DNA from 2 places in the Pseudoalteromonas sp. CF6-2 genome. Region 1 is predicted to be linked to the other one. Evidence: riboswitches for the same ligand, from Rfam matches in the RefSeq annotation. Region 1 holds a riboswitch; the other holds the start of a gene.

Region 1 (3,851 bases):
CAGGAAAATGACAACTGATAGCGTAATCGACAAGCTTTTCTAACCCTTCTATATCACCCTGTGTTGCTAAGTATTGAAATGAACCTACACGTATATGGCTTTTAGCTAAGCGAGTGACGACTGCACCAGGTCGAGGAGGATTGCGATATACCGTTTCACCAGTAGTCACCACAGCTAAACAGCGTGTAGTCGCGATACCTAGCGCATGAAGCGCCTCACTCATAATGTACTCACGTACTGCAGGGCCAATGGCACAGCGACCATCACCACCGCGCGAGAATACAGTTGCTCCCGCCCCTTTTAATTGCATATCCCACAATGTGCCTCCTTGATCCTCAATCGCACCAAGCAAATGCGCTCTGCCATCACCAAGACGCGGTGAAAAATGACCAAACTGATGACCTGAGTAACCAAGTGCAACCGGAGCAACGGCGCTATCTATCGTTGAACCAGATAGCAATTTAGCTAAAAGTTCGCTGTCATGTTTAATTAAAAAGTTATCAGCCAGCCTGTCATTGAATAGCAGTAATTGCGGCTCAGCAACAGCGCTCGGCATATCTTCAATAGCGAGCAGTTCACTAATATCTGTGTATCGAGTTTGCAGTTTCATAGCTGTCCTTAACGTGTGGCTACACCTACGCGGTTATCACCAACCCCATAGGCCACAAGCTGACTAAGTGCTTGCAGGCTATAGCCACTTTGCTGTTGTAGTTCATTGAAAAAATCTTGCGCTGCTTGTAACGATTTTTTAGTTTGTAAGCCCCCGTCTATCAACTCGTGAGCACGCAAGTAGGTTTCTACATCGCGAGAAAGTAAAAAGGTATCTTTACCAAGCGCTCGCAAAGCGTAAGGGCCAGTATTCCCTCCTAAACGCGCACCATGTTTTTTAAGATAGGCCCACAAGCCAATAATATTGTCAGTTGGCCAATCCGCAATAAACTGGCTGAAGCTGCCATGTTTCTCAGCAACTTCGTGGATCATGTATGCGTTTTCTGGGATCGTTTGTACTTTTTTAAAATTACGAACTATGCGCTCGTCACTGGCTTTTTGCTCAAGCATATCCGGTGGCATCATCAACAATTTTTCTACGCTGAAATCCCAAAACACGTCGCGAAAACCTGCCCACTTGTTATTGATAACAGACCAATAAAAGCCACTTTGAAAAACTTTACGTGTGAACTCTTCTAACCATAAATCGTCATGCATTTTGGCAATATCAGTATCATCGAGCGGGTTTGATAACAGTGTCTGCAGCATGTCTTCGCTGCCCTTTCGAGATACGGCTCGTTGATAAATATCGTTAAATTTTTCCATCATTTTTCCAATTTATTTGGTTAACGCTAAGTGTACGTAAAAACACGCTTATACGTAACCATGTTGCAAAATCGGTCACTAAAAACAAACCCTTCGCCTTGACACCTAGATGGCTAAAATGCTTTAATCGCCGAATATACCCTATTTAACTATGTTGGCTTTAACCTTTAAAGCGAGCATAAAGGGCTGGAAGAGGTGCGTTATTCAGGTAGCGTATGGGAAGAGCACAGACTCTGTTGATCATACGTGAGGGGAATTAACGCCGAGAAGTAACACCGTTTGTGAGGTGCTTATTTCGGGCGACTGGGCTGAATCCCAGCGACTGTCACCAACAATAGCAAAGTGCTATTGATTAGTTTGGTGGAGAGCTTCTGGTCTTAGTATAATAAGGCCGTCGCGTCTTTATTATTTTAAGCCCATTCGCTCTTCGAATTATACCTTGTTCGAATGACGACATGCGGCTCCATTCAAATGTTCCCGCATAAACTCTTCGAATACCTTATAAGTTCGTGAGAGATGATCAACAATTTTGATTTAAACGACTATCCATTATGGACAGCGCTTGTCACGCCATTTTCTGAATCTGGCGAGGTCGATTACACGGCCCTTGAACAACTGGTGGCTGAGCAGCAAGATGCAAATAACGGCATTTTATTACTTGGCAGTACCGGTGAAGGACTGGCGCTTTCACTTAAAGAGCAGCAAGCCATTGTTGAGCATGTTTGCCAATTAGCACCGAGTGTCCCCCTCATGGTTGCTGTAGGCGGCATGAACCTTAAGCAACAAATTGCTTGGGTTGAATACTGCAATCAACTCCCTATTCATGGCTATCTACTGGGCTCACCTCTGTATGCAAAACCTGGGGTTGTTGGCCAAACACATTGGTTTGAAAGCCTACTTAACGCAAGTCATCACCCTTGTATGTTGTATAACGTACCTGGAAGAAGCGCAGTTGAGATTGCACCGCAGGTGATCAAAAACCTTGCTGAGCACAAAAACCTGTGGGCTTTAAAAGAAGCCAGTGGCGACATTAGTAAATTTGAAAGTTTTAGAACGGCATCGCCAACACTGGCCATTTTCAGTGGCGATGATGCACTTATGCCGTATTTTGCTCAAGCTGGTGCAAAAGGTTTAGTGTCGGTTGCCGCGAATGCTTGGCCGAGTCAAACCCATGAGTTTGTTAAACGCAGTTTAAGTGGTCAATACCCAAATCTATTCACCGATTGGTCGCAAGCAATCCAAAGTTTATTCGCTGTGGCAAACCCAATCCCCGTAAAAGTACTGATGCACCTGCAAGGTAAAATAAATACCCCGCATTTACGTCCGCCGCTTACGCATTTAGAGCTTGAGCAAACAGACGGCATCACCCACGCAAACAACACAATTTTATCTTGGAACTAAAAACAGGTTTTATCATGAGCTGGTTAGAATTATTAAACAACTTAGAATCAGGCGCAGTTCGCGCAGCAACACAAGACGAGAACGGCAACTGGCACGCCAATGTTGACGTTAAGCAAGGCATTTTAGACGCTTTCAAAAATGGCACGAATACCGAGTTCCCAGGTGGTTTTGTTGATAAGCACAACTTAGCACCACAAGGCTTTGCAGCCGATGCAGGCGTGCGTATGGTACCAGGTGGTAGCAGTGTTCGTCGTGGCGCACACGTTGCCAAAGGCACGATTATCATGCCACCAGCGTATGTAAATATTGGTGCTTTTATCGATGAAGGCACGATGGTCGACAGCCACGCACTAGTGGGCTCATGCGCACAAGTAGGTAAAAATGTCCACCTAAGTGCAGCAGTACAGTTAGGTGGCGTACTTGAGCCAATTGGTGCCAGCCCAGTGGTGATTGAAGATGATGCATTCATCGGCGCAGGCTGCGTTATTGTTGAAGGTGTGGTTGTGAAAAAAGGTGCTGTGCTTGCGCCGGGTGTGCGCTTATCTGCAACTATTCCCGTCTACGATTGTGTGAATGAGCGCCAGCTAGATAAAGGTGAAGCGATCCCAGAAAACGCGATTGTGATCCCAGGCTCTCGCCCTGCTTCAAATGCGTGGGCTCGCGAGCAAGGTCTAAGCATGTCTTGTGCACTGATAGTGAAATACCGTGACGAACAAAGCGATGCATCATTATTGTTAGAAGAGGTTTTACGTTAATGAGCTTTTTGAGCACGCCCATCAAGCAAGCGGTTGCACACGTTTCAACGCATCTTGATACGCCATTTTTTATCTATGATTTAGATAAATTAACTGCACATTTAAATCAACTGACTGCGCAAACCGATGTGAAACTTTGGTATGCCGTTAAGGCCAACCCACTGTCTCGCATTATTCAATGTTTAGACAGCGCAGGGTTTAATTTTGATGTTGCAAGTAAAGGTGAACTTGAGCAAGTACTTGCCCAGGGCATCGATAGCGAGCGCGTGCTCAACACAGGGCCTGCAAAAAGCCCTAAACAAATTTCACATTTTATTGCTCGCGGCGTACGTACCTTTGTGGCCGAGAGCATTAACCAAGTGCGCTGGTTAAACGAACAAG
Region 2 (3,851 bases), 1.7 Mb from region 1:
GCTTAACCCCGAGCAAGATCAATTTGGTTTTGATATCGAACACTGTTCGAAAACACGCCCTTTTGTGAAGCTCGCCAAACATTTTTACGATCGCAATGAAGTTAATTTAATAAGTGGCTTTAGCGATATAAATGAGCAAGCTGGATGTTTTTTTAGAATTTGGACACTAAAAGAAGCGCTTGCCAAAGCAACATCGCAACCTATCGCTAAACTTTTGAGCCCGAATGTGTTTACTGAAATCGAAAAACATAACCTCACGGTCTCAAGTAACACACTGAATGATTTTGACATAAGCGTGGTGGCACAAAAAAGCACTGACTGGCAGTGCTCTTTTATTAACTTTAACGACCTATGCCGCGACTTGGCTTTCTAATAATCGACTATGAATAGCTTGAACAACAAGGTCAGACTCGCTCTGCTCCACCAAAAAGCACAGGTTATGTTTACTTGCACCATGACAAATTAAACGAATATTAAAATCACTCAATACTTGCATTAAGTTGGTCTCTTGTTGTCGCAGTTGAATCTCAGAGCCAATTAGAGCCACCAGCGTTAAGTTATTCTCAACCGACACATGACAAAACTCAGAAAGCTTATCTAAACAAGCTTGATCCAGCTCAGGACGTGATGCATTCGGTGCGTTATCTAACGTGATTGCAACACTGATCTCTGAGGTAGTAACCAAATCAACCGAAATATTAAATTCACTTAAGATAGTAAATACACGCGCTAAGAAACCACTCGCAAGAAGCATTTCTGGGCTTTTAACCGTTAAAAGAATTTGGTTTTTACGCTGCGTGACTGCTCGGATACCTGGCTGCTCTGACTTTTCTTTTTCAATCCATGTGCCGCCTAATTGTGGCTCACGGCTCGAACCAACAAACACACTAATATGGCTGCGGCTTGCCGGTAAAATAGTAGCTGGATGCAGCACTTTTGCCCCAAAGGTAGCCATTTCAGCGGCTTCATCAAAGCTAAGCCTTGCAATAGGTGTAGCTTTTACACATAAACGCGGATCAGTACTGAAAATACCCACCACATCCGTCCAAATATGCACACTCTTTGCGTTGATTGCTTCAGCCAGTAATGCCGCACTGTAATCTGAGCCGCCACGGCCTAAAGTCGTTGTTTGGTTATATTCATCACTGCCAATAAACCCTTGTGTTACTACAACTTGCTCAGCTAACAATGGCACTAAATGTTTTTTTGCAGCAGCAGCTGTTGCAGCAATGTTTGGAGTGGCTTTAGCGAATTGGCTATCTGTTTTTAATACTTTACGCACATCAAATCGCACCGCATCTAAACCCTGGCCACGCAACACTTGCGTAAATAAATACGATGATAAGCGCTCACCAAAACTTAGCAGCTCGTCTTGCTCTGCCGCTGATTTAACCCCTTCAGTAGCAAGCACCTGAAATGCTCTTAAAGTCTCATTAAAGCCATGAGCTAAATCGGCATCAAGCGATAGCTCAGCTAAAATACTCTCTTGAATAGCAATAACACCCGTGATGTGTTCATCGCGCTCAGCCGCGCTCAAATCACGTTTACACAATGCAACTAAATGGTTAGTAACGCCCGCACTGGCACTAACAGCAACAATACGTACTTGATTATCCGCGCATACAATTTCTGCACAGCGGCTCATAGCATCAAAATTAGCTACACTGGTGCCACCAAATTTTGCAACAACGTAATCTGATTTTGTGTTGGCGGCTAATTGGGTATTCATGTCGTCTCCTTTTGTGGAAAACTATCCACAGTAATTCAAGAAGAACTCGGCAAGGGGGTGCTTTGAAAATAAAGAGTAGTCCATGCCAGAAGCTCTCCACCTAATTTGGTGACAGTTTTGAGGATTCAGCCCCATAAACCGAAAAATAACCGTGACGTCCAGCTATTTTTCTCGGCGAGTACTTCCCTCATTAATGGTCATTGGCGTTCGTCACCTCACATTAACTACCTAAGTATCGCACCTCTTCTGAATGTTAAGTTAACACTTGGTTAAAATAACAAAGCCTGCTGTTAAAAGCAGGCTTTGAAAGTTATCGTTTAGACGTCTAGCTGTCAAGTGTTAAATAAAACTTCCCGCTAGGTGTGAGCCATAATAACCCGCTGTATAGGCTATTAATAAATACAGCGACATTTTTAAATAACTCATAAACGTTAATGCTTTGACTTTACTCATCGCAATAATACCCGCGGCAGACCCAATAATAAGCATTGAACCACCAACCCCTGTTGCATAAGTAAATGACAGCCATTGCTGAGGGCTCATAACAATGTCGGCTTTGAGTAATGCAGCTGTTAGTGGCACGTTATCAACCGCAGCCGACAACAAGCCCATTAAGTAATTCGCATACTCAGGAGCCATAAGCTCATATAAATGTGTAAATTGAGATAACACACCCACTTCTTTCAGTGCACCAACTAACAGTAATACCCCAACGAAGAACAACAGTGTGTCGTATTCAATCTCACGAATATAATCGATGATTTTTTTGTTTACGTCTTTTTTGCGCATCAAGAATTGCGCAACCAAAAACATCAGCGATAAACCAAATAAAAAGGTTAATAACGGTGGCACACTATAAAGAACGCTCAAAGTTAAGGTGGCAATAATGGTCGAGAAAAAGATAACCGCAATGGTAATGTCGGTTTTTTCAATACGACGAGCCATTTGCTTTTCAAATACCACATTACCTGACATTCCTGCTGATAACATCACAGCCAGTAATGCGACGCTTGCAAGCGAAGGCACAATAAGTAATAACAAGTTACCAATAGTGACTTTTTCATCGAGGAATATCATTAAGGTCGTTACATCACCTGTAATAAGCGATACCCCACCCGAGTTCACACTAAATACAATTAAGGTGGCATATTTTATTAATTTTTTAGGGTCTAATTTCAGTGACATCACCACCGCAAGCGAGATTAAAGTCGCGGTTATGTTGTCTGAAATCGATGAAAATAAAAACGCAAAACCACCAATCAAAAACATCAGCTTCCGTTCACTGATTTGATTTGGCATAATTTTATGCACAATATTTTGAATAAACCCTTTCGAGTTTAAATAAGCGACAAAGGTCATTGCAGCCATAAGAAATAACCACAACGTCGCTATTTCTAAAATATTATGATCAAGTTGATGTTGGATAGTTTCTGGGGTTTGCCCATGAATTGGAGAGATAAACAAGATAATCCAGCATAAAGTGCCAAAAAAAAGCGTCGTTTTGGCCTTGTTTACATGGATAATATCCTCTATAACGATAAGCAAAAATGCCGCCGCTATCAGGGTTAGGATAAGTGGGGTTACCATGGTGTTTGAACAACCTTTATAATAATGTAAAAATTGTAATTCGAGTGTTTCGGCGCGGATTCTAGCAGTATCTAAGTCATAAAACTATTCTCAATTAGATAAATTACTACTAAACGCTAACACCAAAATTTTGATTTACTGGAGCCATATGATCCCAGCTAAAAAGTTATTAAATACCCTTACAGAGCATTGGGGGGTGTTAGAACTATTATTTAAACGTTTTAAGATGGCTGATTTCAGCTTAAAAGACGTACAAAATGCGATAAAACAAAAACAGCCAAGCTGGTCAAATGAACGTATTTATAAAGAAACAAATCGTTTATTAAATCAAGATATCATTATTCCTCTTGCGAAGTCGTCACAATTAGAAATCAACCGTGCTATCGCTGATTTTGCGACCTTTTTATTGCAAGAAGAACATTTGGGTCTTGCCCAAGAAATCAGCGTATTAGTTGATGACTTAGCGCGCCTAGGCAACCGCCTTGCCAAAGCGGGTGAAATAGAAGACTACGACGAGCTTCGCCGTTTCAGCCGG

What was found. A riboswitch is a leader RNA that binds a small molecule or an ion and turns the genes downstream of it on or off. The one in region 1 is predicted to bind lysine.
Region 2: it holds a riboswitch for lysine, as region 1 does, so the genes downstream of both, lysC (lysine-sensitive aspartokinase 3) here and dapA (4-hydroxy-tetrahydrodipicolinate synthase) in region 1, are expected to answer to the same signal.

What each region holds. Positions count from the first base shown of each region.
Region 1 is NZ_CP091442.1:211,798-215,648, reverse strand. It holds gene L3Q70_RS01070 (protein adenylyltransferase SelO family protein) at 1-610, opposite strand, end outside; gene L3Q70_RS01065 (DNA-3-methyladenine glycosylase I) at 619-1,314, opposite strand; lysine riboswitch at 1,497-1,693, shown strand; gene dapA (4-hydroxy-tetrahydrodipicolinate synthase) at 1,831-2,715, shown strand; gene L3Q70_RS01055 (2,3,4,5-tetrahydropyridine-2,6-dicarboxylate N-succinyltransferase) at 2,730-3,470, shown strand; gene L3Q70_RS01050 (PLP-dependent decarboxylase) at 3,470-3,851, shown strand, end outside.
Region 2 is NZ_CP091442.1:2,123,790-2,127,640, forward strand. It holds gene L3Q70_RS09880 (4'-phosphopantetheinyl transferase superfamily protein) at 1-373, shown strand, start outside; gene lysC (lysine-sensitive aspartokinase 3) at 350-1,729, opposite strand; lysine riboswitch at 1,811-1,983, opposite strand; gene nhaD (sodium:proton antiporter NhaD) at 2,069-3,316, opposite strand; gene L3Q70_RS09895 (hypothetical protein) at 3,465-3,851, shown strand, end outside.